3 regions of the Stenotrophomonas sp. YJH_SMC_17 genome follow, and region 2 is predicted to be linked to each of the others. Evidence: predicted binding sites of a transcription regulator. Region 2 holds the regulator's gene; each other region holds the start of a gene.
The links. Region 2 encodes HrcA, which represses chaperone genes, less so after heat shock. Its sites were predicted from a motif close to TTNGCACTCNNNNNNNNNGAGTGCNAA; they were not measured.
Positions count from the first base shown of each region.

Region 1: rpoH (RNA polymerase sigma factor RpoH) is a predicted target of HrcA. The motif match lies at 7,125-7,151, and genes of this name have one in related genera.
Region 3: AC5P8Z_RS10915 (co-chaperone GroES) is a predicted target of HrcA. The motif match lies at 3,451-3,477, and genes of this name have one in related genera.

Region 1 covers NZ_JCAFUU010000003.1:214,945-225,533, reverse strand. Annotated here, with positions in the region: gene AC5P8Z_RS10735 (bifunctional alpha/beta hydrolase/class I SAM-dependent methyltransferase) at 1-830, opposite strand, end outside; gene AC5P8Z_RS10730 (CDP-alcohol phosphatidyltransferase family protein) at 870-1,490, opposite strand; gene purH (bifunctional phosphoribosylaminoimidazolecarboxamide formyltransferase/IMP cyclohydrolase) at 1,700-3,283, shown strand; gene AC5P8Z_RS10720 (hypothetical protein) at 3,300-4,166, shown strand; gene purD (phosphoribosylamine--glycine ligase) at 4,225-5,508, shown strand; gene AC5P8Z_RS10710 (hypothetical protein) at 5,665-6,105, shown strand; gene rpoH (RNA polymerase sigma factor RpoH) at 6,238-7,113, opposite strand; gene ung (uracil-DNA glycosylase) at 7,390-8,103, opposite strand; gene AC5P8Z_RS10695 (response regulator) at 8,100-8,942, opposite strand; gene ftsX (permease-like cell division protein FtsX) at 8,950-9,897, opposite strand; gene ftsE (cell division ATP-binding protein FtsE) at 9,901-10,587, opposite strand.
Region 2 covers NZ_JCAFUU010000001.1:221,411-231,999, forward strand. Annotated here, with positions in the region: gene AC5P8Z_RS00935 (MFS transporter) at 1-299, opposite strand, end outside; gene AC5P8Z_RS00940 (AraC family transcriptional regulator) at 373-1,170, shown strand; gene dnaJ (molecular chaperone DnaJ) at 1,271-2,398, opposite strand; gene dnaK (molecular chaperone DnaK) at 2,553-4,475, opposite strand; gene grpE (nucleotide exchange factor GrpE) at 4,657-5,172, opposite strand; gene hrcA (heat-inducible transcriptional repressor HrcA) at 5,236-6,300, opposite strand; gene recN (DNA repair protein RecN) at 6,416-8,077, shown strand; gene AC5P8Z_RS00970 (LysR family transcriptional regulator) at 8,178-9,095, opposite strand; gene AC5P8Z_RS00975 (SGNH/GDSL hydrolase family protein) at 9,193-10,458, shown strand; gene fur (ferric iron uptake transcriptional regulator) at 10,533-10,589, opposite strand, start outside.
Region 3 covers NZ_JCAFUU010000003.1:253,909-264,497, reverse strand. Annotated here, with positions in the region: gene AC5P8Z_RS10930 (serine hydrolase domain-containing protein) at 1-931, shown strand, start outside; gene AC5P8Z_RS10925 (hypothetical protein) at 1,005-1,271, shown strand; gene groL (chaperonin GroEL) at 1,386-3,035, opposite strand; gene AC5P8Z_RS10915 (co-chaperone GroES) at 3,117-3,404, opposite strand; gene AC5P8Z_RS10910 (endonuclease) at 3,755-5,545, shown strand; gene cutA (divalent-cation tolerance protein CutA) at 5,614-5,952, shown strand; gene AC5P8Z_RS10900 (protein-disulfide reductase DsbD family protein) at 5,949-8,321, shown strand; gene AC5P8Z_RS10895 (TlpA family protein disulfide reductase) at 8,318-8,881, shown strand; gene AC5P8Z_RS10890 (PepSY domain-containing protein) at 9,015-10,589, shown strand, end outside.

The DNA of each region.
Region 1 (10,589 bases), on a different contig from region 2:
ATGAAGCTGCGGATACGCGCCAGTGCCGGTGCGCGGTCGCGCTCACCCAGCGTGTCGTGGAAGAAGCCCGGCAGGTGCACGCGCTCCTTGATCGGACTCGACAGGCGTTCGTAGAAGCGATCCTGCGGGCCACGGTGCACCACGAAATCCGAACCGGACACCAGCAGCTGCACCGGCACGCTGATCGCCTGCGCATCGGCGACAATGCGATCTGCCGCTTCGTACAGGCCCAGCAACACGCGCACCGAGATCGGCCGGGTGATCAGCGGATCGGTGCGGTAGCTTTCCACCCGCGCCGGATCGTGGGTCAGCCACTGCGGCTTGACGTAACTGTTGACGAAGAAGTTGCCGCGCAGCTTCTGCATCAATGCCAGGCCCGGCCGCGCGAACGGTACGTACAGCTTCACCTTGAACGCCGGCGAAGCCATCACCAGCGCGCGCAGGCGCGGCGCGTAGTCATGCACCCAGGTCGCGGCGACCACCGCCCCCACGCTCTGCGCGATCACCACGATATCTTCCACCGCGATGCCATGCGCCGCGCCGATGTGGGCGATGAAGCTGTCCAGGTCGCGTACCAGCGCCGGGAAGCCCGGTGCATCGCCTCGCGCGCCCGGCGACCGGCCATTGCCGCGCGCATCCCAGGCGAAGAAGGCGGTGTCGGGCAGGTCCAGCTCATCGACCAGGTGGGTGACCCGGCCGGAATGTTCATGGCCGCGATGCAGCAGCACGATGGCCCTGGTGGCCGGGGTTGCAGTGGTGCCCGCCCAGTACCGGTAGAACAGCGGTACCTGGTCGAAGCTGTGGAATTCCCGTTCCTGCGCCTGACGCATGCAATCTCCTGACTGATGTGGCGTGTTGTCTTGGTGTGTCTATCGCTGCGGCGTCGCCGCGGATTCCTTCAGCCCGCGCCGTACGCGATTGATCATCGTCAGCACGCACAACGCTGCCATGGCTGCGGCCACGCCGCTGACCGTCAGCGCGCCGACCCAGCCGAAGGCCAGCAACAGGCCCAGCACACCGATCACGAAGGCGCGGTCGCTCTTGCCCATCGGGCCGTCGTAGCGGCGGCTGGCACCGACCATCAGCCCCAGCACGCCGGCGTACTCGCTCAGCGCCGCGGTCCAGGCCAGCAGCCACAGCGTCTCCGGGCGCACGCCCGGTACGCTGAGCAGGCTCAGGTACAGCGCCGCATCGGCGATCACATCGCACACTTCGTTCAGATAGGCGCCCAGCCGCGATTGCTGGCCGAATTCGCGGGCCAGCATGCCGTCCACAGCGTTGAGCCCCATGCGCAGCAGCATCCACAGCGGCAGCAGCAGGTACAGCAGCGGCCGGGCAGGCGCACAGCACCCCACGGCTGCGGCCACCAGCAGCGAGACCACGGCAGCGGCCACGGTCACCGTATTGGCGGTGATGCCCATGCGATACAGGCCACCTACGGCCGGGCGCAACAGGTCCTGGAAACGTCCTTTCAATGCATAGATCGACACGATCTGTACCTGCTGATCCTTGGCAGTCCGGGCACAGCCTACCCGATCAGGGCGCTGTCGCCCCATCGGATTGCGTGCCGCCTGCAGCCGACCGGGCTGTGCCGAAGGCGGCCACCGGCCCCTGCCCTCGGCCGATTTCGCCCCGCGGCGCCCGCCACCGGCCCCCACCGCCTACAATATCGGCCCCGCTCCGCTGCCGATTCTGTCCCATGACTGCTGATCTGTTGCCCGTCCGCCGGGCCCTCCTCTCCGTTTCCGACAAGACCGGTCTGGTCGAGCTGGCCACTGCGCTGGCAGCACGCGGCGTGGAGCTGCTGTCCACCGGCGGCACTGCCAAGGCGATCCGCGATGCGGGCCTGGCCGTGAAGGACGTGGCCGAGGTCACCGGCTTCCCGGAAATGATGGATGGCCGGGTCAAGACCCTGCACCCGATGGTGCACGGTGGCCTGCTGGGCCGTTCGGGCCTGGATGATGCGGTGATGGCCGAGCATGGCATCGGCGCCATCGACCTGCTGGTGCTGAACCTGTACCCGTTCGAATCGGTCACCGCCAAGGCCGACTGCACCCTGGCCGATGCGGTGGAGAACATCGACATCGGCGGCCCGGCCATGCTGCGCTCGGCGGCCAAGAACTTCGCCCGCGTGGCGGTGGCCACCGACCCGTCGCAGTACGCCGAACTGCTGGCCTCGCTGGACGCCCACGATGGCCAGCTGACGGCTGCCACCCGCTTCGCGTTCTCGGTGGCCGCGTTCAATCGCGTTGCCCAGTACGATGCCGCGATCAGCAACTACCTGTCGGCGGTGACCGCCACCGACGCCGCCGTGCCGGCCCGCGCCGAGTACCCGGCGCAGATGAACTCCACCTTCGTGAAGGTGATGGACCTGCGCTACGGCGAGAACCCGCACCAGAGCGGCGCCTTCTACCGCGACCTGTACCCGGTGCCGGGCACGCTGGCCACCTTCCAGCAGCTGCAGGGCAAGGAGCTGAGCTACAACAACCTGGCCGACGCCGATGCGGCGTGGGAATGCGTGCGCCAGTTCGACGCGCCGGCCTGCGTGATCGTCAAGCATGCCAATCCGTGCGGCGTGGCCGTCGGTGCCGGCAACGGCGATGCCTACGAGCTGGCCTACGCCACCGACCCGACCAGCGCCTTCGGCGGCATCATCGCCTTCAACACGCCGCTGGACGCCGCCACCGCCAAGGTCATCCTGGACCGCCAGTTCGTGGAAGTGCTGATCGCCCCGGACTACGAGCCGGCCGCGCTGGAGTACGCACAGAAGAAGGCCAACGTGCGCGTGCTGCGCATCCCGCACGGTGATGGCCTGAACAACTTCGACAGCAAGCGCGTGGGCTCGGGCCTGCTGCTGCAGTCCTCGGACAACCGCGGCATGACCCGCGACGAACTGAAGGTGGTCAGCAAGCTGGCGCCGACCGACAAGCAGTTCACCGACCTGCTGTTCGCCTGGAACGTGGCCAAGTTCGTGAAGTCCAACGCGATCGTCTACGCCAGGGACAACCGCACGATCGGCGTCGGCGCCGGCCAGATGAGCCGCGTCTACTCCGCGCGCATCGCCGGCATCAAGGCGGCCGACGCGAACCTGGTGGTGGAAGGTTCGGTGATGGCCTCCGATGCGTTCTTCCCGTTCCGCGATGGCATCGACGCCGCAGCGGCCGCCGGCATCAAGGCCGTCATCCAGCCGGGCGGTTCGATGCGCGATGCCGAAGTGATCGCCGCCGCCGACGAACATGGCCTGGCCATGGTGTTCACCGGCGTTCGCCACTTCCGCCACTGATCCTGGAGCGACACGGATGTCCGCAGTTTCGATCAAGCCCCTCGTTCTGCCCGCCCTGATGGGCGCGGCCCTGCTGGCCGGCTGCAAGCCGGCCGCCGAACCGGCACCCGCCGCTGCCCTGCAGGCAGAGGCGCCGGCCGCAACCAGCACCGCAGCGGCCGGGCATGTCAGCCGCACCGCGCGACTGCAGGCTTTCCTGACCGCGCATTACGGCGAGGACGCGCAGCTGTCCGACGGCTGGCGCGGCAACTGGGCGCAGGGCGGCGACACCCGCCCGGTTGACTGGGCGGTCTGTGCCGAGCAACCCGTGGTCAGCGGTGACAGCTGGCAGCAGCTGCTGGCGGTGTGCGGCGAAGTGGTCGACGCTGGCCATGCCGACGCGGGCACCATCGACTACTACGTGCTGCGCCCGGCCGGCGATGGCTTCGACGTGGCGGCCGAGCTGACCGGCGGCACCTATGGCAGCAGCGGCCGTCCGGGCAGCGTCGAGATCCTGCGCTTCGGCAGCGATTTCTACGGCTTCCGCAACGTCAGCGGCTGGTACGGCCAGGGCTATTCGCTGCAGACGCAGAGCTTCATCCTGCCCGGCCCGAACGGTCTGGTGGATGCCGGCAGCGTGCGCAGCCACATCGACAACACCGCGGCCTACGACTGCGACGACGCCGAGCAGGCCGAAGACTGCCGCACCCGCATGTTCGACGTCGACTTCGAACTGCGCATGGACGACAGCAACCGCAGCGCGCGCACCTGGCCGCTGCTGATCGAGGAAACGGGCAGCAGCTGTGGCGGCAGCAACGTGCGCCGTACGCACCGCTTCACGCTGGACCCGAAGACCTGGACCTATTCCTTCCCCGACGCGCTGCAACGCGAAGGCTGCGAGTGAACCACGCGCGCCGCCGGGGACATCGCCCTTCCCTTCCCACGCAATCTGGAATCTCGTGATGAACGTACTTGTCATCGGCTCTGGCGGCCGCGAACACGCCCTGGCATGGAAGCTGGCCCAGTCCTCCCGTGTCACCGAAGTGATCGTGGCGCCCGGCAATGCCGGCACCGCCAACGAAGACAAGTGCCGCAACGTGGCGGTGAAGGTGACCGACATCGACGGCCTGCTGGCGCTGGCCCAGGCCGAAGGCGTGGCGCTGACCGTGGTCGGCCCGGAAGTGCCGCTGGTGGCCGGCGTGGTCGACCGCTTCCGCGCCGCCGGCCTGCGCATCTTCGGGCCGACCGCCGCCGCCGCGCAGCTGGAAGGCAGCAAGGCCTACGCCAAGGACTTCCTGGCCCGCCACAACATCCCCACCGCGTTCTATGCCGTGCACACCGACGTGGACGCGGCGCTGGCCTACATCCGCGAGAAGGGTGCCCCCATCGTGGTCAAGGCCGATGGCCTGGCCGCCGGCAAGGGCGTGATCGTGGCGATGACCCTGGCCGAAGCCGAGGACGCCGTGCGTGACATGCTGTCGGGCAATGCCTTCGGAGACGCCGGTGCGCGCGTGGTGATCGAAGAGTTCCTCGATGGCGAGGAAGCCAGCTTCATTTCGATGGTGGACGGCGTGCATGCGCTGCCGATGGCAACCTCGCAGGACCACAAGCGCGTCGGCGACGGCGACACCGGCCCGAACACCGGCGGCATGGGCGCGTACTCGCCGGCCCCGGTGGTCACCCCGGAGGTGCATGTCCGCGTGATGCGCGAAGTGGTGAACCCGACCGTGCAGGGCATGATCGCCGACGGGATTCCCTTCACCGGCTTCCTCTATGCCGGCCTGATGATCGACGCCAGCGGCGCGCCGAAGGTGATCGAATTCAACGTGCGCTTCGGCGACCCGGAAACCCAGCCGGTGATGCTGCGCCTGCAGTCCGACCTGGTCGACCTGGTGGAGGCGGCCATCGACGGTCGCCTGGACCAGGTGGAGGCGCAGTGGGACCCGCGCCCGTCGCTTGGCGTGGTGCTGGCCGCCAAGCCGTACCCGGAATCGCCGATCACCGGTGACGTGATTTCCGGCCTGGCCGATGTGCCGGCCAGCGCCAAGGTGTTCCATGCCGGCACCGCGCTGGACGCGCAGGGCCAAGTGCTCAGCGCCGGCGGCCGCGTGCTGTGCGTGGCGGCACTGGGCGACAGCGTGCGCGACGCACAGGCCAATGCCTATGCCGGCGTGGCCAAGGTGACCTGGGCCAACGAGTTCCACCGCAACGACATCGGTTGGCGCGCGATCGCACGCGAGGGGTGAGGTGTGGGGTGCAGCCACGCGTGGCGTGGCTCTGGGTGAGTTCCACCGACGAGAAGGCCCGGCAATGCCGGGCCTTTGCTCTAAAGAACAGCGCCCAGACCCTTCCGGTCGATCAGGTTTAGAAGTGTCGCGGCTTCAGGGACGGGAGGAAGCAGAATGCGCCAACATCAGGAATATCCGGATGGCTTTGATTGCGTCTGGCTGGGCGTGGACCAGACCGGCGCCGTGGCGGCATTCGTCACCGCAGGCGAGGGAGACATCCCTGCCGCGCTTCTGAGTCAAGCGGCGGTGGACATCTTCGATATCGAAATGATGTTGATGGAGCTGCCGGTGGTTGGCAGGGCCATCACGCACATGAAGGTTCCCCGGGACGATGACGGTGTGGCCATGGCTTCGCGCGGCATCCATGTGTACGACTGGAACCGCGGCGGCTACGCGCGCTTTGCCACCCCTACTCTGGCCATTCAGCGCTCGGCGCTCAGCCGGGAACTGCAGGTGCTGGCGGGTCTGGCGACCTTCAACACGATCGACTTCCGGCAGCACGCCTCTATCCCGGTCTGGGCTCTGATGCAAACGACGGGAAAGCCGATGCCATGACGCAGTATCAGTGCCCGGCATCCACGCATGGCGCGGCTCTACCTTAGACCCACGCCATGCGTGGATGAACCCAACCAAACGAAAAAGGCCCGGCAGTGCCGGGCCTTTTCTCTGCTTCAACGCCACCCCGCCTTACGCGGTGAACAGCGCCTTCATCTTCTTCAGCGCGTTCGCTTCCACCTGGCGGATACGCTCGGCCGACACGCCGTATTCGTCGGCCAGTTCCTGCAGCGTCACCTTGCTGTCGGCATCCAGCCAGCGGCGGCGGATGATGTCGCGCGAACGGGCATCCAGCTCGGCCAGGCCTTCGCGCAGCAGCTGCATCTGGTTGTCTTCGCTGTCGGCACGCTCATAGGCCATCGACGGGTCTTCGTCGTTGGCAACCAGGAACGCGGCCGGCGACGGCGGCGCATGTTCGTTGTCCTCGTCGGTGGGCGCATCGAAACCGATATCGCGACCGGACAGGCGCGATTCCATTTCCATGACCTCGCGCTCGGACACGTTCAGGTCCTTGGCCACCGCGCTGACTTCAGCCGCGTTCATCCAGCCCAGGCGCGTCTTCGACTTGCGCAGGTTGAAGAACAGCTTGCGCTGCGCCTTGGTGGTAGCGACCTTGACGATGCGCCAGTTCTTCAGGATGAACTCGTGCATTTCGGCACGGATCCAATGCACGGCGAAGGACACCAGACGCACGCCCATGTCGGGGTCGAAGCGCTTGACCGCCTTCATCAGGCCGATGTTGCCTTCCTGGATCAGGTCGCCCAGCGCAAGGCCGTAGCCGTTGTAACCGCGGGCCACGTGCACCACGAAGCGCAGGTGCGAATGCACCAGCTCACGTGCGGCGTCCAGATCGTCACCGTCGCGGAAACGACGGGCCAGGTCCTGTTCGTCATCGACCGACAGCACCGGGATCTGGTGCACGGCACCGATGTAGGCGTCCAGCGAACCGAGCGCACTGGGAATCGGGAGATTGTTTGCCACAAGGGCAGTAGAGGTGTTCTGGCTCATAGGCACCCATCTTAGCAGTCCGGGATTTGGACTGCTAAAGGAGGAAAAAGTTCCAGCATCCTATTGATGCAACACTGGTCCCAAACAGAGCCCTACCGTAGCGCGATTTGATGACAGTGGCGAGCACGCTTTTCGGGATTCACAATCCCTTGGAATTCAACCAATTACCCACCATAAACGGCCGATTCCGGTCAAGCGGAGCTGAACGGGCCGTCCAGAAGGCCCATTCAGGACCAGAAACGTTGCCCGGTGTTCAGGCTTGGCCCCCGCCCGTGCTCAGAGCGCCGAGCGCGGCGGAAGCGACCAGTCGATCGGGGCCTGCCCGCGGCGCTGCAGGTACTCGTTGGCCATCGAGAAATGCCGGCACCCAAGGAAGCCACGGTGGGCCGACAGCGGCGACGGGTGCGGCGACTTCAGCACGCGATGGCGCCGGGTGTCGATCACCTTGCCCTTCTGCTGTGCATAGGCGCCCCAGAGCATGAACACCAGGCCTTCGCGTTCGCGGTTGAGCACGTCCACCACGTGATCGGTGAAGCCTTCCCAGCCACGGCCCTGGTGCGCGCCGGCCTTGCCCTCTTCCACCGTCAACACGGCGTTGAGCAGCAGCACGCCGCGCTGCGCCCACGGGATCAGGCAGCCGTGGTCCGGGCGCGGGAGGCCGAGATCGCTCTCGATCTCCTTGTAGATGTTCAGCAGCGACGGCGGGACCGGTACGCCCGGCGGCACCGAGAAGCTCAGGCCATGGGCCTGGCCTCGGCCGTGGTACGGGTCCTGGCCGAGGATGACCACCTTTACCTGCTCGAACGGCGTGGCGTCGAACGCAGCAAAGATCTGCGGGCCAGGCGGGAACACTGCCGCACCAGCGGCCTTGCGCTGGCGCAGGAAGCTGGAAAGCTCGCGCATCTGCGGCTGCAGCAGGTAATCGCCGACATGCTGCTTCCAGCTCGGTTCCAGCTGGATCGTCGGGGTGTCGGCTACTTCATCCATCATCGAATCAGGGGTCCATCGTTCAATCGGGCCAGCCGCAGCTGGAACAGCACCTTGGTGACCAGCAGCCGTTCTTCGATCGGCTTGAGCACCAGGTCGTTGGCACCGGACTGCAGCAGCCCGGTCTGGTTGTGCGGGTTGCCGTCGCCGGTCATCACCAGCACCGGCAGGCGGCGCTTGCCGTAGCCAAAGTCCACGCGCACGCGCTGCACCACATCGCGGCCGCTCAGTTCGCCCTTCAGGGTGACGTCGGTCAGCACCAGGTCGATGCGGTGGCGGCTGCGGCCTAGCGACTCGGCAGTGAGCAGGGTGAACGCCTCTTCGGCGCTGACCACGTGCAGCACGTTCAACTGCTGGCGTTCCAGCATGCGCTTGGTCGCTTCGGCCACCACGCGGCTGTCCTCGATGTAGAGGATGGTGGCGCCGGGAATGGTCTGCGGCTGCACGTAGCCGCGGATGAAGGTCGCCAGCGCTTCATGGCCGAGCGATTTGTCGAAATAGTCGGTGACGTACTCGGTGAAGCGGCGCTGCTCCAGGTGCTGCTGGGCGTCGCCGGACACCACGATCACCGGCACATAGGCCTGGCCAGCGGCTTCGCGGACCATCCGCGCCAGCGCCAGGCCGTCGCCATCACGCAGCGTCAGTGAGGTGGTCACCAGGTCCACCGGGCCCTGCGCCAGCGCTTGCTGCGCGTCCTCGATGCTGTCGCAGCCGATCACGTCCACGCCGGGCAGGTCGCGCTTCAGCACGTCGGCGATCAGCTTGCGCACCAGCTTCGAGCCATCGACCACCATCACCCGCGTCGCGGGCCCTTCAAGGTGCTTCAGCGCTTGCGGTTGCATGCCGGTCTCAGGTGTCGGTCGGGCGTGTCTGGCGCAGGAAGTGGCCGGTCACCAGCCACGCACCCAGCCAGCCCAGCAGCAGCGTGCCGAGCAGGACCAGGCCGCCATGCAGCAGGTCCAGGCCGTGCAGCACGAACGGGCTGCCATAGCTGCGCGAGAGTTCGGCCAGCGGCACGCGCAGCGCGGCACCGGCGGCGCCGATCAGGGCCAGCGCCACCGCACCGGCACCCAGGCCATACCACGCGCCCAGGTACAGGAACGGGCGGCGGATGAAGCCATCACTGGCGCCGAGCAGCTGCAGCACGCCGATCTCTTCGCGGCGGGCCTGGATGTCCAGGCGCACGGTGTTGCCGACCACCAGCGCGGCGCCGACGCCGAGCAGCACCGACAGCACCTGCACCAGCCGTGCACCGAATGCCAGCCAGGCATCCAGGCGCTGGCGCCACAGTGCATCGTGCTGCACCAGGTCGGCCTCGGGCAGGCTTTCCAGCGCGCGCGCGAGGCGTGCGTCGTCCTTGCCCTGGCCCGGGGTGATCACCAGCAGCGAGGGCAGCGGGTTGTCGTTGAGGGCGTCGATCGCCTCGCCGAGGCCGGCATCGCGCAGTTCCTGCAGGCCCTGCTCGGGCGTGCGCACGTTCACTTCGGCCACGTCATCGCGGTCGCGCAGCTGGCCGGCCAGACGCAGCGCGCCGGGGCCATCGACGTTGCCCTTCAGGAACACGTTGATGTCACGCGACTGCTGCACGCTGCCGGCGAACTGCTTGAGGTTGTCCAGCGCGATCGACAGGCCCAGCGGCAGGGCCAGCGCCAGCGCCATGACCATCACCGTCAGCAGGGTCGCCCACGGCTTGCGGAAGGCACGGCCGAGGCTGAACACCACGCTGTGCGCGTGGTGCTGGAACCAGACGCCCACGCGCGAGGGGGCGGCGGCTTCGCTGTTTTCGTTCTTCGCCATGCGTTACTCCGCCAGGTCCTGCGGCGAGATGTCATCCACCAGCCGGCCGTGGTCGAGGATCAGCACCCGCTTGCGCATGCGGCGCAGCAGCGGCAGGTCGTGGCTGACCACCAGCACGCTGGTGCCGCGCGAGGGCAGCTCGGCAAACAGGGCCATGATCTCCGCCGCCAGGGTCGGGTCGAGGTTGCCGGTGGGCTCGTCGGCCACCAGCAGCTTGGGTTCGCCGACGATGGCGCGGGCGATGCCGACGCGCTGCTGCTCGCCGGCTGACAGCTGCGAGGGCAGCGCCTTCTCGCGATGGCCCAGGCCCATCCGCTCCAGCACCGAGCGCACGCGCTTGCCGATGTCGCCACGGCGGGTGCCGCGCAGGATCAGCGGCAGCGCCACGTTCTCGGCGATCGAGCGGTCCATCAGCAGGCGATGGTCCTGGTAGACCGCGCCGACCGCACGCCGATGGCGCGGAATGTCGCCGCCGCGCACCTTCAGCAGGTTGCGCTCATCGAACACCACCGCGCCGCGGCTGGGCCGCTCGTCTAGGTGGATCAACTTGAGCAGGGTGCTCTTGCCCGCACCGGAATGGCCGGTGACGAACAGCATCTCGCCCGGCGCAACCTCGAAGCTGACATCGGTCAGCGCCTCGTGGCCACCGGCGTACTGTTTGCTGACATTGTCGAAGCGCAGGACACTCATGC
Region 2 (10,589 bases):
CCGAGCAGCAGCATGCCGCACAGGGTCGAGGCCATGCCGATCGGCAGCGAGTACGGCGCCGGGCGGCGGTCGGTGGCCGCGCCGACCAATGGCTGGAAGATCGAGGCGGTCAGCTGGTAGGTCAGCGTGATCAGGCCGATCTGGGTGAAGCTGAGGTTGAAGCCGCCCTTGATCACCGGATAGATGGCCAGGATCAGCGACTGCATCATGTCGTTGACCACATGCGAGGTGGAAATGGCGGCCAGCACGCCGGGAGCCACCGGGCGTGAGGGTGTTGCGGGGGAAACCAAGGCAGACATGGACGCAGGTCAGGTTGGGGGCGAGCCACGCATGCTACGGTTGCGCTCTCTTCCCTTCTGCCGCGTTCGGGTCATGGCCTATCGCAAAAAGGACATTGCCGGCGACGTCGACCCGGCCGCACCGTGGCGCGATGTGCCGCTGCACCGCCCGGTCACCTACCGCGTGACCCAATACCCTGCCGGCACCCACATCGCAGGCCACAAGCACCAGCGCCACCAGCTGGTCTACGCCATCTCCGGGCTGATGGTGGTGCGCTCGGAAGTCGGTCGCTGGGTCGTGCCCTCCACCCGCGCGATCTGGATGCCGGCCGGCATGGTGCACGCGGTGGACTGCATTGCCGCCGTGCACATGCGCAGCCTGTACATCGATCCGTCGTTCGCGCCGCAACTGCCGGCCGAGCCCTTCGCGGTGCAGGTGGCACCGCTGCTGCGCGAACTGCTGCAGGCAGCCACCCTGATCAAGGGCGAGCACATCGAGGACAGCCGCGATGGCCGCGTGGTGCGCCTGCTGTTGGACGAACTGCATCGCATGGACGTATTGCCACTGCACCTGCCTGCGCCAAGCGACCCGCGCCTGCAGCGGATCTGCCAACACCTGCAGAAGCATCCGGGTGACGACGCCACGCTGCTCGACTGGGCGCAGGCGCTGGAGGTGGACGTGAAAACCATCCAGCGGCATTTCGCCGGCGAACTGGGCATGACCTTCGGGCAGTGGCGGCAGCAGGCGCGGCTTCTGGCCGCCTTGGAGCGACTGGCGGTCGGCGACAAGGTCATCGATGTGGCGCTGGCGATGGGCTACGACAGCCCGAGCGCGTTCACCAGCATGTTCAAACGGCAGCTGGGGCAGACGCCGGCGGCGTTTTTCCGATGATCCTTTGAACGGCATCCACGCAAGGCGTGAATCCACTGCACCACAAACGACAACGCCGGGCATGGCCCGGCGCTATCGTTCATCGCTTCCGTCGAAAAACTCAGGACGTCATCCGGTCCCAGAAGCCCTTCACGCCGTCGATGAAAGTGGCCGATTTCGGCGAATGCTTGCGCGCTTCCTCGCCGACGAAGGTGGCTTCGAACTGTTCCAGCAGCTTGCGCTGCTCGTTGGTGAGGTTTACCGGCGTCTCCACCACCACGCGGCAGTACAGGTCGCCTTCGCTGCGGCTGCGCACCGAACGCACGCCCTTGCCGCGCAGGCGGAACAGCTTGCCGGTCTGGGTCTCGGCCGGGATGCGGATCTCCGCTTCGCCACCGAGGGTGGCCACGCGCACGGTGTCGCCAAGCGCCGCCTGCGAGATACGGATCGGCACTTCGCAGTGCAGATCATCGCCATCGCGCTGGAAGATGGCATGCTCGCGCACGCGCACTTCCACGTACAGATCACCCGGCGGCGTACCGGCCGGGCCGGCCTCGCCCTCGCCCTGCAGGCGGATGCGGTCGCCGGTGTCGACGCCGGCCGGCACCTTCACCGACAGCACCTTGTCTTCCTCGACACGGCCGTTGCCGTGGCAGGTCTTGCAGGGCTTGGCGATGATCTGGCCGCGGCCGCCGCAGTTGTGGCAGGCCTGCTGCATGGCGAAGATGCCGCGCTGGATGCGCACCTGGCCGCGGCCATGGCACACATTGCAGGTCTCGACCTTGCCGTCTTCGGAGCCACTGCCATCGCAGTCGCCGCATTCGGCCAGGGTCGGGATCTCGATCCGGCGCTCGACGCCGCGCACGGCCTCTTCCAGGTCCAGCTCCATCACGTAGCCGATGTCGGCACCGCGACGGGCCTGGCGCGGACCACCGCCACCGCCGCCAAAGATGTTGCCGAAGATATCGCCGAAGATATCGTTCATGTCCGGACCGCCCGGACCGCCACCACCGCCCATGCCATGCTCGAACGCGGCGTGGCCGTGGCTGTCATACATGCGGCGCTTGTTGCCGTCGGACAGCACTTCGTAGGCTTCCTTGCACTCCTTGAAGGAGGCTTCGGCCGCCGCATCACCCGGGTTGCGGTCCGGGTGGAACTTCATCGCGCAGCGACGGTAGGCCTTCTTCAGTTCTTCGTCGCTGGCGGTGCGGGCAACGCCCAGCACTTCGTAGTAGTCGCGCTTGCTCATAAGGTGAATCAGTTTCCGGAAAGTCGGGATTCGTCAAAGCGGAAGAGCGGAACCAGGTCCGCTCTTGCGTCGGGCGCCCCGACACGCCGGGCGGCGGTCAGGACCCTGGTACGACAACGGGACGCTGGCAGGCAGCGCCCCGTGTCGGTCCGGATCAGGACTTCTTGTCGTCCTTGACTTCGGTGAACTCGGCGTCCACCACGTCATCCGCCGCCTTGCCTGCGTTGCCGGCGTCGCCACCCGGGGCACCACCCTGGTCAGCCGAAGCAGCGGCGAACAGCGCCTGGCCGGCTTCTTCCAGCACCTTCGACTTCGCTTCGATCTGTGCCTTGTCGTCGCCCTTCATCGCGGTTTCCAGGTCGGCCAGTGCCGCCTCGACCTTGCCGATGACATCGCCGCCGACCTTGCTGCCGTGCTCGGTGATGGCGCTGCGGGTGCCGTGGATCAGGGCATCGGCCTGGTTGCGGGCCTGCACCAGTTCCTGGAACTTCTTGTCTTCTTCGCGGTTGGCTTCCGCGTCGGCGACCATGCGTGCGATCTCTTCCTCGGACAGACCCGAACCGGCCTTGATCTCGACCTTCTGTTCCTTGTTGGTCTTCTTGTCCTTGGCCGACACGTGCAGGATGCCGTTGGCGTCGATGTCGAAGGACACTTCCACCTGCGGCAGGCCACGCGGGGCCGGCTCGATGCCGGACAGGTCGAACTTGGCCAGCGACTTGTTGAAGCGGGCCTGTTCGCGCTCACCCTGCAGCACGTGCACGGTCACGGCCGACTGGTTGTCCTCGGCGGTGGAGAACACCTGCGAGGCCTTGGTCGGGATGGTGGTGTTCTTCTCGATGATCTTGGTGAACACGCCACCCATGGTTTCGATACCCAGCGACAGCGGGGTCACGTCCAGCAGCAGCACGTCCTTGACGTCGCCGCCCAGCACGCCGCCCTGGATCGCCGCACCCAGTGCCACGGCTTCGTCCGGGTTGACGTCCTTGCGCGGTTCCTTGCCGAAGAACTCGGTCACCGCCTGCTGCACCTTCGGCATGCGGGTCTGGCCGCCGACCAGGATCACTTCGCTGATGTCGCTCGAACGCAGGCCGGCATCGTTCAGGGCGACGCGGCACGGCTCGATCGACTTCTTGATCAGGTCGTCCACCAGCGCTTCCAGCTTGGCGCGGGTCAGCTTGATGTTCAGGTGCTTCGGACCCGACGCGTCGGCAGTGACGTACGGCAGGTTCACTTCGGTCTGCTGGGCGCTGGACAGCTCGATCTTGGCGCGCTCGGCAGCATCCTTGAGGCGCTGCAGGGCCAGCGGATCCTTGCGCAGGTCGATGCCCTGGTCCTTGTTGAATTCTTCAACCAGGTACTCGATGACGCGGTTGTCGAAGTCCTCGCCACCCAGGAAGGTGTCGCCGTTGGTGGCCAGCACTTCGAACTGCTTCTCACCGTCGACGTTGGCGATCTCGATCACCGAGACGTCGAAGGTGCCGCCGCCCAGGTCGTACACCACGATCTTGCGATCCTTGTTGTCGCCCTTGTCCAGGCCATAGGCCAGCGCGGCCGCGGTCGGCTCGTTGATGATGCGCTTGACGTCCAGGCCGGCGATGCGGCCGGCGTCCTTGGTCGCCTGGCGCTGGCTGTCGTTGAAGTAGGCCGGCACGGTGATGACCGCTTCGGTGACCTTCTCACCGAGGAAGTCCTCGGCGGTCTTCTTCATCTTTTCCAGCACCTTGGCCGAGATTTCCTGCGGGGCCATCTTCTTGCCGTCGCTGGTGGCCACCCAGGCGTCGCCATTGTCATGGGCCAGGATGCTGTACGGGACGTGCGCGATGTCCTTCTGCACTTCGGCGTCGGTGAACTTGCGGCCGATCAGGCGCTTCACCGCGTAGAAGGTGTTCTTCGGGTTGGTCACGGCCTGGCGCTTGGCCGAGGCACCGACCAGGACTTCGCCGTCCTTGGTGTAGGCGACGATCGACGGGGTGGTGCGATCGCCTTCCGAATTCTCGATGACGCGGGCCTTGCCGCCGTCCATGATCGCCACGCACGAGTTGGTGGTGCCGAGGTCGATACCAATGATCTTGCCCATGGGGGAGACTCCTGAGGATGCTTGTTGGGGTCAGTCCGGCCGTTCGGCCGGTGGATGAATACGATGTGGGGGAGGCTCGTGGAACATTCAAGCCATCTCCCGAACGCTGTGTTTCCGGTCGTCCGCCGCGTTCAGCGTCGGGCCGGGTGACGGGTCATTCCCGCCGCCCGGCCCTGCGGGATCAATCGGCGGCCACCACCACCAGCGCCGGCCGCAGCAGGCGCTCGTTGAGCAGGTAGCCCTTCTGGAACACGGTCACCACGCTGCCCGGGGCAGCGCCGGGGGTCGGCACCTGGCTGATGGCCTGGTGGTGTTCCGGGTTGAACGGCTGGCCGATCGGGTCCAGCAGCACCAGGCCGTTGTCGGCGGCGACCTTCAGCAGCTGCTTGTAGGTCAGCTCCAGGCCTTCGCGCAGCGGGTGCGGGTCGTCGCCGGCGGCTTTCAGGCCGGCATCCAGGCTGTCGAACACCGGCAGCAGCTCGCCCAGCAGCTTCTCGTTGGCGAACTTGCGGGCCTGCTCGATGTCACGGGCAACGCGCTTGCGCTGGTTGTCCAGGTCGGCGCGCTCACGCAGCGCATCGGCCTTGACCTGTTCGATTTCGGCGCGCAGGCGCTCGATTTCGTCGCTGGCGCCGGCGGTGGCAGCCGCATCGGCGGCACTCTGCTGGGATTCGATATCTGGCTGTTCGTGGTTCATGTCTGGGTCCCTGGCGGTCACTCTCCGCCTCCAACCACCCTAGTGTGGGCGGGATGCTGCGTTTCAAGCGTCGGATGTTCCCGGCGTGCGTCCGGTCGGTGAAAAGGCCGCGCCGAGCACATCGGCGGTGGCCTGGACCAGCGGGATCATGCGGTCGTAGGCCATCCGCTTGGGGCCGATCACGCCCAGCACGCCCAGCACCTGGCCGTTGGCCGTGTACGGCGCAGTGACCAGCGAGACGCCCTGCAGCGGCATCATCCCGGTTTCCTCGCCGATGAAGATGCGCACGCCCGGCGCCTGGATGGTCCGCTCCAGCAGCTGCAGGATCTCGCGCTTGCTGGAGAACAGCTCGAACAGCTCGCGCAGGCGCTCCAGGTCGGACAGGTCCTGCACCCCCATCAGCCGGGTCTGCCCGGCCACCAGCATGTCGTCGGCCGCCGGCTGCAGGGCCTGCTCGGCCAGCTCGATGCTGTGCGCCAGCAGCTGTTCCAGCTCGGAACGGGCGTCGCGCAGCTCCAGCAGCAGGCGGGTGCGGATCTCGGCCATCGGCAGGCCGGCGAAATGGGCATTGAGGTAGTTGGCCACCTGCTCCAGCTGGCCCGGCGCGAACTCCTGGCGGGTCTCGATGACCCGGTTCTGCACCTCGTTGTCGGCAAACACCAGGATCGCCAGCACGCGGCGCCCGTCCAGCGCCACGAAATCGATCTGGCGGAAGGCGAACTGCTCGCGCCGCGGTGCGCTGACCACGCCGACGAAGTGGCTCATCGCCGACAACAGCTCCGAAGCGCTGCCGAGCAGGGCCTGGGTGCTGCCGCCGCCGGCCAGCTCCTGGCGCAACCGGGCCAACTCGCCCTCGCCCGGCGGCTGCATCTGCAGCAGGCTGTCGACGAACACCCGGTAGCCATGCGCGGTCGGGACGCGCCCGGCCGAGGTGTGCGGCGAGGCCAGCAGGCCCAGGTCCTCCAGGTCGCCGAGGATGTTGCGGATGGTGGCCGGGCTGACCTCCAGCCCGGCCACGCGCGCCAGCGTCTGCGAGCCGACCGGCTCACCGTCCTGGATGTAACGCGCGATCAGCGTGCGCAGCAGATGGCGCGCACGCGGGGCAAGCTGGTCGGGAGAACCGTGCATGGAATCAACCTGTGAGACACGGACACTAGATAATGGCGGCGCATCACCTTGGCAAGTCATTGGACCTCCCTCGCCCGCGTGCTAGCGTTGCGCGGCTGCTGATACCCCCTTACCCATGCTCAGACATCTTTCGATCAAGGATTTCGCCGTCGTCCGCGCCACCGAACTGGAGTTCGGGCCCGGCATGACCGTCGTTTCAGGCGAGACCGGCGCCGGCAAGTCGCTGATGGTCGACGCGCTGGGCTTCCTGTCCGGCCTGCGCGCCGACAGCGGCGTAGTCCGCCATGGCGCCGCCCGTGCCGAGCTTTCCGCCGAGTTCGCGCTGGAGCAGCTGCAGGCCGCGCGCCAGTGGCTGGCCGACAACGAACTGGACGATGAGGAACAGTGCCAGCTGCGCCGCGTGATCCGCGCCGATGGCGGTTCGCGGGCCTGGATCAATGGCCGCCCGGTGACCCTGGCGCAGCTGGGCGACCTGGCCTCGCTGCTGGTGGAGATCCACGGGCAGCACGAACAGCAGGCCCTGCTGACGCGCCCGTCGCAGCTGGCCCTGCTCGACGCCTATGCACGCAACGAAAACGAACGCCGCCAGGTGCGCCGGGCCGCCGCGGCCTGGCAGGCACTGGTCGATGAATCGCTGGCGCTGTCGCAACAGGGTGACGTCAGTGACCGGATCGGCTTCCTGGAGCACCAGCTGCGCGAGCTGGACCGTGAAGACCTGGAGCCGGAGTCGATCGCCGCGCTCGGCGCCAGCCACCGCCGCCAGGCCCACGCCAGCGCCCTGCTGAGCGCCTGCCAGGCGGCCAGCAACCAGCTCAACGGCGACGACGGCAGCTCCGCACTGGACCTGCTGCAGCAGGTACGCCACGAACTGTCACGCCTGATCGAACACGACCCGCGCCTGGGCGAGGTGGATGGCCTGATCGAGAACGCGTCGATCCAGCTGCACGAAGCCCTGTCGCTGCTCGACCGGGTGCACGACGACCTCGACGCAGACCCGGAGCAGTTCGAAGAGAACGAACGCCGTCTCGGCCGCCTGCACGACCTGGCGCGCAAGCATCGCGTGCCGATGGACGAGCTGGGCGCGCAGCGCGAGCGCATGCATGCCGAAGTGGAACAGCTGCGCGGCGCCGACGAGCGCCTGCAGCGCCTGGCCGGCGAGATCGACAAGGCCGCCGCGGCCTGGCGCGTGCAGGCCGAGGCACTGACCGCCAGCCGCCGCAATGCCGCTGCCGAGCTGTCGGCCACCACCACCGGGATCATCGCCGAGCTCGGCATGGGCGGTGGCCAGTTCCTGATCGAGCTGGAGCCGCAGGATGCCGGCAAGCCCGATCCGCAGGGTGCCGAGCGCGTGGAATTCCTGGTCGCCGCCAACGCCGGGCAGCCGCCGCGCGCCCTGCGCAAGGTCGCCTCGGGCGGTGAACTATCGCGTATCTCGCTGGCCATCGAAGTGGCTGCGCTGGACCTGGATGCGGTGCCGACCATGGTGTTCGACGAAGTTGATTCCGGCATCGGTGGCGCCGTGGCCGACATCGTCGGCCAGAAGCTGCGCGCCCTCGGCGAGAAGCGCCAGGTACTGTGCGTGACCCACCTGCCGCAGGTCGCCTCCAAGGGCCACGCGCACTACCGGGTCAGCAAGGCGCCGGTGGAAGGCATGACCCAGAGCGCCGTGGAGAAGCTGGACAGCAAGGCGCGCGAGGAAGAGCTGGCGCGCATGCTCGGTGGCGTGGAAGTGAGCAAGGAGGCGCGCGCCGCTGCGCGCAAGCTGCTGCAGGTGTAACGCCGACCGGGCCGAGCATGGGCTCGGCTCTACAGGAACATCCCGAACGAAACCGACATGTAGAGCCGAGCCCATGCTCGGCTTCTGTCCGCCGGCGCTCTCACCCCAAGGGCCGCGCCAGGTCCACCGTTTCCACCAGGTAATCCAGGAACGCGCGCACCCGCAGCGGCAGGTAGCCGCCCTGCCCCAGAAACACCGCGTGCACCTCTTCCAGGTCACCGGGATTGGCTTCCTCCAGCACCGGCAGCAGGCGTCCGGCGGCGATGTCGGCCTGCACCTGGAACGCTGCCAGCCGTGCCATGCCCAGCCCACCCAGCACCAGCTGGCGCAGTGCATCGCCGTTGCTGGCACGGGCATTGCCGCTGGGCAGCAGCATCCGTTCGCGACCGTCCTGCAGCAGCGGCCACCCCTGCATCGCCCGCGCATGGCCAATGTCCAGCCGGTTGTGCGACTGCAACGCTTCCACGGTGGCCGGCAGGCCATGCCGCTGCGCATAGGCCGGCGCGGCCACGATCATCATCCGCGTCGCGCCCAGCCGCCGCGCCACCAGGCTGGAGCTTTTGAGCGGGCCAGCCCGCACCGCCACGTCGGTGCGCTGCTCCAGCAGGTCGATCACCTCGTCGTTGAGGGTCAGGTCCACGCCCACCTGCGGGTTGCGCTGCAGGAACGCCGGCAGCAGCGGCAACAGGAAATGCTGGCCGAACGGCACATTGGAGTTGACCCGCAGGCGTCCGCGCGGCTCGGCATGGGCACTGGCGCAGCGCTCGGCCTCGTCCAGATCGGCCAGCACGCGCAGGCCGCGCTCGTAGAACGCGCAGCCCTCCGGAGTCAGCTGCAGCTGGCGGGTGGAACGCTGCAGCAGGCGGGTGCCCAGCCGTTGCTCCAGCCGTGCCACCAGCTTGCTGACCGCCGAGGGGGTCATGTCCAGCGTGCGGGCGGCCGCGGAAAAGCCACCGGTCTCGATCACCCGCACGAACACTTCCAGTTCGCCGGATCGGTTGATGTCGGAGCGCGCCATGGTGATGAATCCAGTTCACAGATGATTATCCGTGCGCAGTCTAGTTCACAGATGAGGGCGGAATCACCATGGCCTTCCCTCCACCCAGGATTGCCCGATGAACCGCTTCAGCCAGCTCGCCGTCCCCGCATTGATCGTCCTGTCCGGCGCCGCCAGCGCCGCCCCGGCCCCGCCTTGGGTCGCCAGCTGGCAGGCCAGCCCGCAACCGGTCTGGGGCGCGGATTTCCTGTTCCCGCCCCTGATACCGGCGTCGCTGCACGACCAGACTTTCCGCCAGACCGCGCGCATCAGCCTGGGCGGCACACGCCTGCGCATCCGACTGAGCAATGCTTATGGCACGCAGCCGCTGCGGATCGGTGGCGCCAGCGTCGCTCCGCAGGCCGGTGCGACGCCGCAACAGCTCCGCTTCGATGGCCGGCCAGGGGTGTTGATCGGCCCCGGCCAGGAACGGCTGAGCGATCCGCTGCCGCTGGCTGTGCAGGGTGGTCAGGCGCTGCAGGTCAGCGTCTTTGTGCCGGCGCCGACGCCGCTGCAGACCTTCCACTGGGACGGCCGCCAGACCAGCTGGATCGCCCCCGGCGACCAGCACCTGGCACGCGACCTGAGCGATGCCACCGCCACCACGGCCCGATTGTTCCTGACCGGCATCGAGGTCGAGGCGCCGGCCAGCACACGCAGCGTGGTGGTGATCGGCGATTCGATCACCGACGGCGCGACCGCCAGCCTCGACCGGGACCAGCGCTGGACCGACCACTTGGCCGCGCGTCTGGCACCGCGGGGCATCGCCGTGGTCAACGCCGGCATCTCAGGTGGCCGGCTGCTGCGCGACGGCATGGGCGCATCCGCACTGGCCCGCTTCCGGCGCGATGCGCTGGATCAACCTGGCGTGGCCAGCGTGATCGTGCTGATCGGCATCAACGACATCAGCTGGCCCGGCACCGCGTTCGCCCGCGAGCAGCCCCGGCCCACGCTGGCCGAGCTGCAGACGGGCTATCTCGCGCTGGCCGAACAAGCCCACCGCCGGGGCATTCGGATCGTGGGCGCGACCCTGCCGCCGTTTGCCGGGGCCCTCCCCGGCACGCCGCTGGACGATTACTACCAGCCGGACAAGGACGCCCTGCGCCAGCGGCTCAATGCCTGGCTGCGCTCGGACAGCCCGTTCGATGCGGTGATCGACCTGGACACCGCAATGCGCGACCCAGCCGATCCGTCGCGGATGGCCACCGCGTATGACTCCGGTGACCACCTTCATCCGGGGGATGCAGGCAACCGGGCGATGGCCGGGGCGGTGGATCTGGACGTGCTGCTTGGAGGTCAGGGGTCGGCTGGGGTCGGATCCCTTTGCGCCAGCAAAGGGCTCTGACCCCAGCACGCGACCCGGCAACGAAAAACCCCGGGCAGGCCCGGGGTCTCGTCGCATCTGGCTGCTGGATCGGCCTACTTGCGCTTCTTGCGCACGTACAGCACCAGCGAGTGCTCTTCCAGCTCGTAGCC
Region 3 (10,589 bases), on a different contig from region 2:
CGCCGCGTCGCTGACCAAGATGGCGTTCGCCCATCTGGTCGCACAGTTGGCGCAGGACCGGAGGATCGAGCTGGATGCCAGCATTGCTGCGGCGCTGGACACGCCCCTGCCGGAATATCCGCCGGAGCCGAAGAAGTACGCCGACTACCGTGTGCTGGCCGACGATGCGCGCTGGCGCCAGCTCACCCCGCGCCTGCTGCTCAACCATTCCAGTGGCTTTGCCAACTTCGGCTTCCTGGAGCCCGATGGGCGCCTGAAGTTCCACTTTGATCCGGGTAGTCGATATGGGTATTCCGGAGAGGGACTGATCCTGCTGCAGTTCGTGATCGAACGCGGGCGGCTGGGCGAGGATGTGGGCGCGTTGATGCAGCAGCGGGTGTTCGACCGCTTCGGCATGACCCGCACCAGCATGATGTGGCGCGAGGATTTCGCCGCCAACCTGGCCGATGGCTGGACGGTGGAAGGTGTGCCCGAACCGCATGATGAGCGCAGCCGCGTACGTGCGGCAGGGTCCATGGATACCACCATTGCCGACATGGCCCGCTTCGCCGCCGGTTACGTGCGTGGCGACGGGCTATCCGCACCGATGCGCAGGGAGCTGGTGCGGCCGCAGCTGCCGATCACCACGGCCAGCCAGTTCCCCACCCTGCAACCGGAGTTGCCGAAGGCGCAGCAACGCAAGGACCTGGCGGCAGGTCTGGGCGTGGTGACGTTTCTCGGCCCGCAGGGCGCAGGCTTCTACAAGGGCGGCCACGACGATGCAGTGGGCAACACGCTGGTATGCGTGGAGCAGCACCAGCGCTGCGTGGTGATCCTGGGCAACGATGTGCGGGCAGAGGCGGCCTTCCCGGCCCTGGTAGCGTTTGTGCTGGGCGACACCGGCGTGCCGTGGCAGTGGGAGTACGGCGCGGCGAAGGCGTTCGTCAGATGATCGAAGCGTTGCCATTGCACACAGGTCCCGCAGTCGTGCAGCATGCAGACACGGACGCAATGCAGGAGACAGGATGAATCGCCCAGAGATCGATGCCATTGCCGAAGCGGTGTTGCAGCCGGATGCACGGCGCCTGCGCATCGCCGCACGCCATCGCCAGGCTGCACATCGGCAGCGGCGGCAGCGGGTGGGCGCCGGCGCCAGCCTGATCGGCATGGCGGCGGGCCTGCTGCTTGCGCCGATCACGGAGCTGCCGTGGGTACAGGGCATGATCGCGGGTGGCGCGCTGGCCCTGCTGGCGGCCCACCTCTGGCTGCAGCGGCGCGAGGACCGCGCGTAGATACCCGCCTGGGAGCGGTATCCACGCATGGCGTGGATCTGCTTCGATTCCGACCGGCCCCAAAAAAACCCCGCCTTCCGGCGGGGTTTTTCATTGCATCGGTAACGCGGGGACTTAGAAGTCCATGCCGCCCATGCCACCCATGCCGCCCATGCCACCGGCGCCGCCCATGGCCGGCTCGTCCTTCTTCGGAGCTTCGGCAACCATGGCTTCGGTCGTGATCATCAGGCCAGCGATCGAGGCTGCGTTCTGCAGCGCCGAACGGGTCACCTTGGTCGGGTCCAGGATGCCGAACTGCAGCATGTCGCCGAACTCGCCGGTGGCGGCGTTGTAGCCGAAGCTGCCGGTGCCTTCCTTGACCTTGTTGATGATGACCGACGGCTCGTCACCGGCGTTGGCAACGATCTCGCGCAGCGGGGCTTCCATCGCACGCAGGGCGATCTGGATGCCGTGGTTCTGGTCTTCGTTGGCGCCCTTCAGGCCGGCCAGCGCGGTGATCGCGCGGACCAGCGCAACGCCGCCGCCCGGAACCACGCCTTCTTCAACGGCCGCACGGGTGGCGTGCAGGGCGTCGTCGACGCGATCCTTCTTTTCCTTCATTTCGATTTCGGTCGAGGCGCCGACCTTGATCACGGCAACACCGCCGGCCAGCTTGGCCACGCGTTCCTGCAGCTTCTCGCGGTCGTAATCCGAGGAGGTGTCCTGGATCTGGGTCTTGATCTGCGCCACGCGTGCATCAACGTTGGCCTTGTCGCCGACGCCGTCGATGATGGTGGTGTTCTCCTTGGAGACCTGCACCTTCTTGGCGCGGCCCAGGTCCTTGATGGTGGCCTTCTCGAGCGACAGGCCGACTTCTTCGGAGATCACGGTGCCGCCGGTCAGCACGGCCATGTCTTCCAGCATCGCCTTGCGACGGTCGCCGAAGCCCGGCGCCTTGACGGCCACGACCTTGACGATGCCACGGATGGTGTTGACGACCAGGGTGGCCAGCGCTTCGCCTTCAACTTCCTCGGCCACGATCAGCAGCGGCTTGCCGGCCTTGGCGACGCCTTCCAGCACCGGCAGCAGGTCGCGGACGTTGGAGATCTTCTTGTCGTGCAGCAGGATGAACGGGTCATCCAGGTCAGCGGTCTGCGACTGCTGGTTGTTGATGAAGTAAGGCGACAGGTAGCCGCGGTCGAACTGCATGCCCTTGACCACGTCCAGCTCGTTGTCCAGGCCCGAGCCTTCTTCAACGGTGATGACGCCTTCCTTGCCGACTTCCTTCATCGCGTCAGCGATGATCTGGCCGATCGACTCGTCCGAGTTGGCCGAGATGGTACCGACCTGGGCGATCGCCTTGTCGTCGGCGGTCGGCTTGGAGATGTTCTTCAGCTCGGCCACGGCGGCCGAAACGGCCTTGTCGATACCGCGCTTGAGGTCCATCGGGTTCATGCCGGCGGCCACAGCCTTGGCGCCTTCGCGGATCAGGGCCTGGGCCAGCACGGTGGCGGTGGTGGTGCCGTCGCCCGCGTCGTCGTTGGTGCGGGAAGCAACTTCCTTCACCATCTGCGCACCCATGTTCTCGAACTTGTCAGCCAGTTCGATTTCCTTGGCGACGGAGACGCCGTCCTTGGTGATGGTCGGCGCGCCGAAGCTCTTTTCCAGCACGACGTTGCGGCCCTTCGGGCCCAGGGTGGCCTTGACGGCATTGGCGAGAACGTTGACGCCGCGCACCATGCGCGAACGGGCGTCTTCACCGAAACGAATATCCTTGGCAGCCATTGCGATTACCTCGATGTTTGCGCCGGGCCGGGCCCGGCGACGAAAAGGGATGTCTTACAGAAAAGCAGGTCGCGCCGAGGCTCAGCCGATGACGGCGAGCACGTCGTCTTCGCGCAGGACCTTGTACTCGACGCCTTCGCTCTTGTACGAGCTGCCGGCGTACTGGCCGTAGATGACCTTGTCGCCAACCTTCAGCGACGGAGCGCGCACGCTGCCGTTGTCCAGCGGCTTGCCCGGGCCGACGGCCACGACTTCACCCTTGGTGGACTTTTCCTTGGCCGAATCCGGAATGACGATGCCACCGGCGGAGATTTCGTCGGCTTCGATCGGCTTGACCACAACGCGGTCGTGCAGCGGCTTGATGCTCATGAGAGACCTCTTAAGTTATTGATTGGTCTAAAAAAGTCCGGCGATGTTAGCAGTCGCACCAGGCGAGTGCCAGCAACGCGCGTGAAAAAGCCCGACAAGTCGGGAGCACGACAGAGATGGAGACCTCCACAGGCCTTTCAAGGGCTGATCCCGAAATTTTTCTCCGGGCCAGGAAACCTCCCTCCCTGGGTGGACGGCTGTATAGGGATGCAGTGCGGCAAGCCAAGGGGGAAGGGGGGCCATTTAGTGATAGATGTCCCACTGTCAGATATCTGACGTTCATTTACGACAAAGTGTCATCGGATCGGCCTTAGGCTCGGCCGCGCATTCCCAATCACAAGGAGTTGTCGATGCGATTGCTGTCCCCGCTTGCCGCCGCCTGCCTGCTGGCGCTGGCCGCCGCGCCGGCCCAGGCCGAGGTCTTCATCAACGAACTGCACTACGACGACAGCACCGCCGCCGGTGACGTCGGCGAAGCGATCGAGGTCGTCGCCACCGCCGGTGAGGATCTGTCCGGCTACCGCCTGTACCTGTACAACGGCAGCACTCCGTCGGCCGCCACGGTCTACGCCAACAACCCGGTTCCGGCCGGCAGCGCCGCCGGCTGCGGCAGCGCCACCATCGCCGTGGTCAATTACCCGACCAACGGCATCCAGAACGGTCCGAACGACGGCATCGCCCTGGTCGATGCCAGCGGCAAGGTGGTCCAGTTCCTCAGCTACGAGGGCGCCATCACCGCCTCCGGTGGCCCTGCCGCCGGCATGACCAGCCAGAACATCCCGGTGGCCGAGACCAACAGCACGGCGCCAGGTACCTCGTTGCAGCTGACCGGCAGCGGCAGCCAGTACGCCCACTTCACCTGGGCCGAATCGGCCAGGCAGACCTTCGGCAGCTGCAACAACGGCCAGACCTTCATCGGCGGCGGCACCCCGGGCCCGAACACGCCACCTTCGGTGTCCACCACCACCCCGGCGCAGGGCAGCAGCACCTTCCCGGCCGCCGCCGATCTGGAAGTGGTGTTCAGCGAAACCGTGAACCTGGCCAGCGGCGCGTTCGCGCTGAGCTGCGGCACTTCCGGCAGCGTGCCGCTGACCTTCCCGGCCAGCGGGCGCAGCGTGAAGCTGTCCACCAACACCGCGCTGGTGGCCGGTGAGGCCTGCCGCTTCGACATCCGCGCCGCGCGCATCACCGACCTGCAGGGCGCGCATCCGGCCGCCGACAGCCGCATCGCCTTCACCGTGGCCAGCACCGGCGGCAATCCGGACCCGGGCAACCCGGGCGTGCCGGCCGGCTACTACTCGAAGGTGAACACCTCCAGCCCCAGCCAGCTGCGCTGCTCGCTGCACGCCACCATCAAGGGCCACACCGCCTATCCGTACAGCGGCTCGGGCACCAGCACCTGGACCATCCTGGAGATTGCCGACGAGGACCCTAACAACCCGAACCGCATCCTCGACGCGTATCGCAACCGCAGCTATGCCAAGGTCACCGATCGCGCCGGCAGCGGCAGTGGCCTGAAGTACAACCGCGAACACACCTGGCCGAACTCGCTGGGCTTCGCCAGCACCACCGGCGACAAGGGCCTGCCGTACGCGCCGTACACCGACACCCACATGCTGTACCTGACCGATGCACAGTGGAATGCCGACCGTGGCAACAAGCCGTTCGCCAAGTGCGACGCCAGCTGCGGCGAGCGCGCCACCGAAGCCAACAACGGCCAGGGCGGCGGCAGCGGTGGCTATCCGGGCAATTCCAACTGGGTGCGCACGCCGGACGGCAACACCGGCACGTTCGAGGTGTGGGGCAAGCGCAAGGGCGACATGGCGCGTGCGGTGATGTACATGGCCATCCGCTATGAAGGCGGCAAGGATGCGGCCACCGGCCAGTCCGAGCCGGACCTGGAGCTGACCGACGACCGCAGCAAGATCGTCAAGACCAGCAGCTCGCCGGCCTATATGGGCCTGCTGTCCACGCTGATCGACTGGCACCTGTCCGACCCGCCGGATGACGCCGAACGTGCGCGCAATGACGTGATCTACAGCTTCCAGGGCAACCGCAATCCGTTCATCGACCACCCCGAGTGGGCGACCCCGGGCCTGTTCACCTCGGCCAGGCCGGCGACCTGCCAGCTGGCCAACTGACCGCGCAACGCAGCGGTCCACTGCCGCCGCCGGGTCCTGACCCGGCGGCGGCCCTATACTCGACGGCCATGTCGACCGTCGATCCCGTCCTGCTGCTGTTGACCACCTGCCCGGACCGGGCCAGTGCCGAGCGCATCGCGCACGCACTGGTCGGCGAGCGCCTGGCCGCGTGCGTGACCCGCCTGGAGGGCGCACAGTCGACCTATCGCTGGCAGGGCGAGGTGACCACCGACGCCGAGCTGCAGCTGCTGGTGAAGACCACCGCAAGCCGCGTCGATGACGCGATTGCCCGGATCGTCGAACTGCATCCGTATGAACTCCCGGAGTGCATCGCGGTCGAAACCCGGGCCGGCCTGCCGGCGTATCTGGATTGGATCCGGGCACAGACCCGGGAGGAAGCTGATTGAAGACTCTGTTTGCGCGTGGCGCCGCCCTGTGCGCTCTGTTGTGGTTCTCGCTGCCAGCGTCCGCGCTGGATGAGAAGGACCTGCTGCCGGTGGACCAGGCGTTCGCGCTGACCGCCACTGCCCCCGAGCGCGGCCAGGTGCAACTGCAGTTCACGATCGCACCCGGCTACTACCTGTATCGCCACCGCACCAGCGTCAAGGCCGATCCGGCGTTCAATGCCGGCGCGCTGCAGATGCCCAAGGGTGACAGGCACCACGATGATTTCTTCGGCGAAGTCGAAACCTATCGCGAACGCCTGCAGGCCACCCTGCCCGGCACGCCGACCGACGCCGCCGGCACCATCAGCCTGGAAGTGCGTTACCAGGGCTGCGCCGATGCCGGTGTCTGCTATCCACCGCAGAAGCGCGTGGTTCAGGTCACCCTGCCCGGTGGCGGTGCCCAGGCCGCGGCTCCGGCCACGCGTGCCGGCGCCACCAGCCCGTTCAACAACCCGCTGGCCGGTGCCGGCAACAGCGGCGGGCTGCGCCTGCCGGGTGCCGCCAGCAACAGCCAGGCGCTGCCGCTTCCGTCCGAGCAGGCATTCGGCTTCGATGCCATCGCCAGCGACGGCAACACCCTGCTGCTGCGCTTCAGCCCGGCGCCGGGCTACTACCTGTATCGCGACCGCACCTCGCTGAAGCTGGAAGGCAGCACCGGCGTGCAGGCCGGCACGCCGCGCTGGCCGGCTGCGCAGTCGCATCGTGATGAACACTTCGGTGATGTCTCGGTCTACTTCAACCAGGTGGAAGTACCACTGCCGCTGCGTCGTTCCGCTGCCGACGCGGTTGACGGCACCCTGCTGGTGACCTTCCAGGGCTGCCAGACCGATGGCATCTGCTACCCGCCGATGACCCGCCGGGTGAAGCTGTCGATCCCCGCCGGCAAGGTCAGCGCCAGCGCCGACCAGGCACCGCCGCGTAACGAGGTGATCAGCCCGTTGGCTGCGGCGCCACGCGAAGGCGCCAACGGCGCCCCCCTGCGCCTGATGCCGACGGTGCCCAATACGGATGCGACCACCCCGGCCGTTGCAGGCGCCGGAAGCGGTAATGAATTCGCCGCCGATGCGCAGGGTGACAACGCACTGCGTACGCGCCCGCCGGCAACCACGCCGAACCCGGACCGCTCGTTCGTGTGGGTGCTGTTGTTGGCCTTGGCCGGTGGCCTGGTATTGAACCTGATGCCGTGCGTGCTGCCGATCCTGTCGCTGAAGGTGCTGAGCCTGGCGCAGAGCGGCGAGAGCCCGCAGCGCGCGCGCAGCCACGCGCTCTGGTACACGCTGGGCGTGCTGGTCGCCTTCGCGGTGATCGGCGCCTTGATGGTCGGCCTGCGCGCAATCGGCAACGCCGTCGGCATCGGCTTCCAGCTGCAGCATCCGGGTGTGGTGGCTGCGCTGGCCTACATCATGTTCGCGGTGGGCCTGAGCCTGTCCGGTGTGTTCACCCTCGGCGGCGGCATCGGCAATCTTGGCCAGTCGCTGGCCAGCCGCAGCGGCCCGGCCGGTGACTTCTTCACCGGTGCACTGGCCTGCGTGGTCGGCAGTGCCTGCGTCGGCCCGTTCATGGGTGGCGCGATCGCCTACGCCTTCATTGCCCCGCCGCTGAAGGCGATGACCGTCTTCCTGTTCCTCGGCCTGGGCCTGGCGCTGCCGTTCCTGCTGATCGGCTTCGTGCCGGCGCTGGCGCGCCGCCTGCCCAAGCCGGGCCCGTGGATGGAAACGCTCAAGCACGTGCTGGCCTTCCCGATGTACGCCACCGCGCTGTGGCTGCTGTGGGTGCTGGGCAAGCAGCGTGGCGTGGATGGCATGGCGCTGGTGCTGGGTGGCCTGCTGCTGCTCGCCTTCGGCCTGTGGCTGTTCGAGCGCAACCGCTGGACCGGCTCCCGTGCAGTGACCCTGCTCGGCGTGCTGCTGGCGATCGGCGCGCTGGTGCCTGCCTGGGGCGTGACCCAGCTGGCACCGCCGGCACGCGCCGCACAGGCGGCCAGCGACAACGTGGTGGAGTACTCGCCGCAACTGCTTGACCGCCTGCGCGCCGACAACCGCGTGGTGTTCGTCAACATGACCGCCGACTGGTGCGTGAGCTGCAAGGCCAACGAGCGCGCCGTGCTGTCGCGCCCGGAGTTCAAGGACCTGCTCAAGCGCACCAATGCGGTGTACATGCGCGGTGACTACACCAACGTCGATCCGCAGATCACCACCTTCCTGGAAGAGCACAAGGCGGTGGGTGTGCCGTTGTACGTGGTGTACGGCCCCGGCGCACCGCCGACCGTGCTGCCGACCCTGCTGACCCAGGCGGTGGTGGAGGAAGCGCTGTTGCGCACCGCACGATGAAGTGGCAACGGCCAGCGCTGCTGTGGACAGCGGTGCTGGCCGCCGGCCTCGGCCTGTGGGCTGGGCATCGGCTGGCACCGGCGCCAGCTGTACCGGCTGCTTCGCCAGATGCGTCCGCAGCGGCTCCCGCGGCGCCGGCCCTGCAGGTGGGTGACCCGCTGCCGGCACTTTCACTGCCCGACCTCGAGGGCCAACCGCTGGACCTGCGCCAGCGCTTCGCCGGCCGCCCGCTGCTGGTCAACGTCTGGGCCAGCTGGTGCGCACCCTGCGTGGAAGAAATGCCCGAACTGGCGCGTTTCGCACATGTCCAGGCCGAGGACGGTGTGCAGGTGTTGGGCCTGGCGCTGGATACCCCGGAGGACGTGCGCCGTTTCCTGCAGCAGGTGCCGGTGGATTACCCGATCGTGATCGAGACACCGGGCCCGCGCGACGCGAGCGTGCAGCTGGGCAACGCGCAGGGCCTGCTGCCCTACAGCGTGCTGTTCGATGCACAGGGGCGGATGGTCAAGGCGAAGCTGGGGCCGTTCGCCCACGGTGAGATCGAACGCTGGGTGAAGTGAGGGTTCGGCCGGGCGGCGCCCGGCCGATACCCCTGCTTGACCGCAGGCAGGGCGCCCCGGACAATTCCGCGACTAATTCTCATTTGCTGTTGCGCAGGATGCGGGCGGCAGCCGTCCGGGCCCCTCTCCTTCGATGTTCAAGAACGTCCTGTTCCAACTGCACTGGCTGCTGGGCATCACTGCCGGTGCTGTCCTGGCCGTGATGGGCCTCAGCGGCGCCGTGCTGTCCTTCGAGGACGAGCTGCTGCGTGCCGCCAACCCCGGCTTCGCCGAAATTGCCGAACACCATTCCGAAGGCCAGCATCCGCTGGCGCTCACGGAACTGGTGCCGCTGCTGCAGGCAGGCAGCGAGCGCCCCCTGCAACGCCTGCGCATCGATGCCACCGGACAGCGACCGTCAGTGGCACGTTTCGTCGGCGGCAAAGAACACTGGGTGTATTTCGACCCCTACAGCGGTGAGCGCTTCAGCGCCTTGCGCGGACAGGCCTTCTTCGATTTCGTCGAAGACCTGCATCGCCACCTCGCCGCCGGCGAGCGCGGCAAATGGATCACCGGCAGCTGTGCGATCGCCCTGCTGTTCTTCACCCTGTCCGGTCTGTATCTGCGCTGGCCGCGGCGCTGGTGGCACTGGCGCAGCTGGTTGGCGGTGGAGTGGAAACGCAGCGGCCGCGGGTTTCTGTGGAGCCTGCACTCGGTGGTCGGCACCTGGGTACTGCTGATCTACCTGATGAGCGCACTGACCGGCCTGTGGTGGTCGTTTGACTGGTACCGCAGCGCCGCCAACATCCTGCTGGGCGTCGCGCCGGCGGCCAAGCACAAGGTGGCCACCGACGCGACGCTGGACCTGCGCCGCGTCGAAACCACCTTGTACGCGCTGCCCGGCGTGCGTACCGGCTTCATCGACCTGCGCCTGCCGGAAAAGCCCGGCCAGGCGCTCAACGTGCGGGTGATGGCCGGTGATCCGTCGCAGCGTGGCGGCCACCATGACCGTGCACACGACCTGCTGCAGCTGGATCCGGCCAGCGGAGCGATCCTTGATTCACGCCCCTACGCGCGACAGGGCGCCGGCGCACAGCTGGCCACCAGCGTGTTCGCATTGCACTCGGGCAGCTACTTCAGCACACCCGGCCGCGTGGTGGTGATGCTCAGCAGCCTGGGCATGAGCCTGTTCTTCATCACTGGCTGGATGCTGTACCTGGACCGTCGCCGCAGCCAGCGCGTTGCGCGCGGGCTGCGCCAGTCGCTGCCGACTGCCGCCGCCGATGATGGCCGCGCGCCTTGGCTGCTCGTGCATGCCAGCCAGAGCGGGCTGGCCGAACAGCTGGCCTGGCGTGCGGCCGCGCAGCTGCAGGCCGCTGGCCATGCCGTGCAGGTACTGCCATTGGCCCGGGTCGATGCCACGCAGCTCGCGCGCACTACGCAGGCTTTGTTCGTGCTGAGCACCTTTGGCGATGGCGAACCTCCGGATGCGGCGCGGGGCGCTGCGCGACGGCTGCTGGCACAAGCGCCCGATCTGTCGGGCCTGCAGTTCGGCCTGCTCGCCCTCGGTGACCGCCAGTACCCGCACTACTGCGGTTTTGGCCGCCAGGTCGATGGCTGGCTGCAGGGCAACGGTGCGCGTGCACTGTTCGAGCGCATCGATGTCGATGCCGCTGCGGTACCGGCGCTGCGCCAGTGGCAGCAACAGCTGGGCGCTTTGACCGGCATC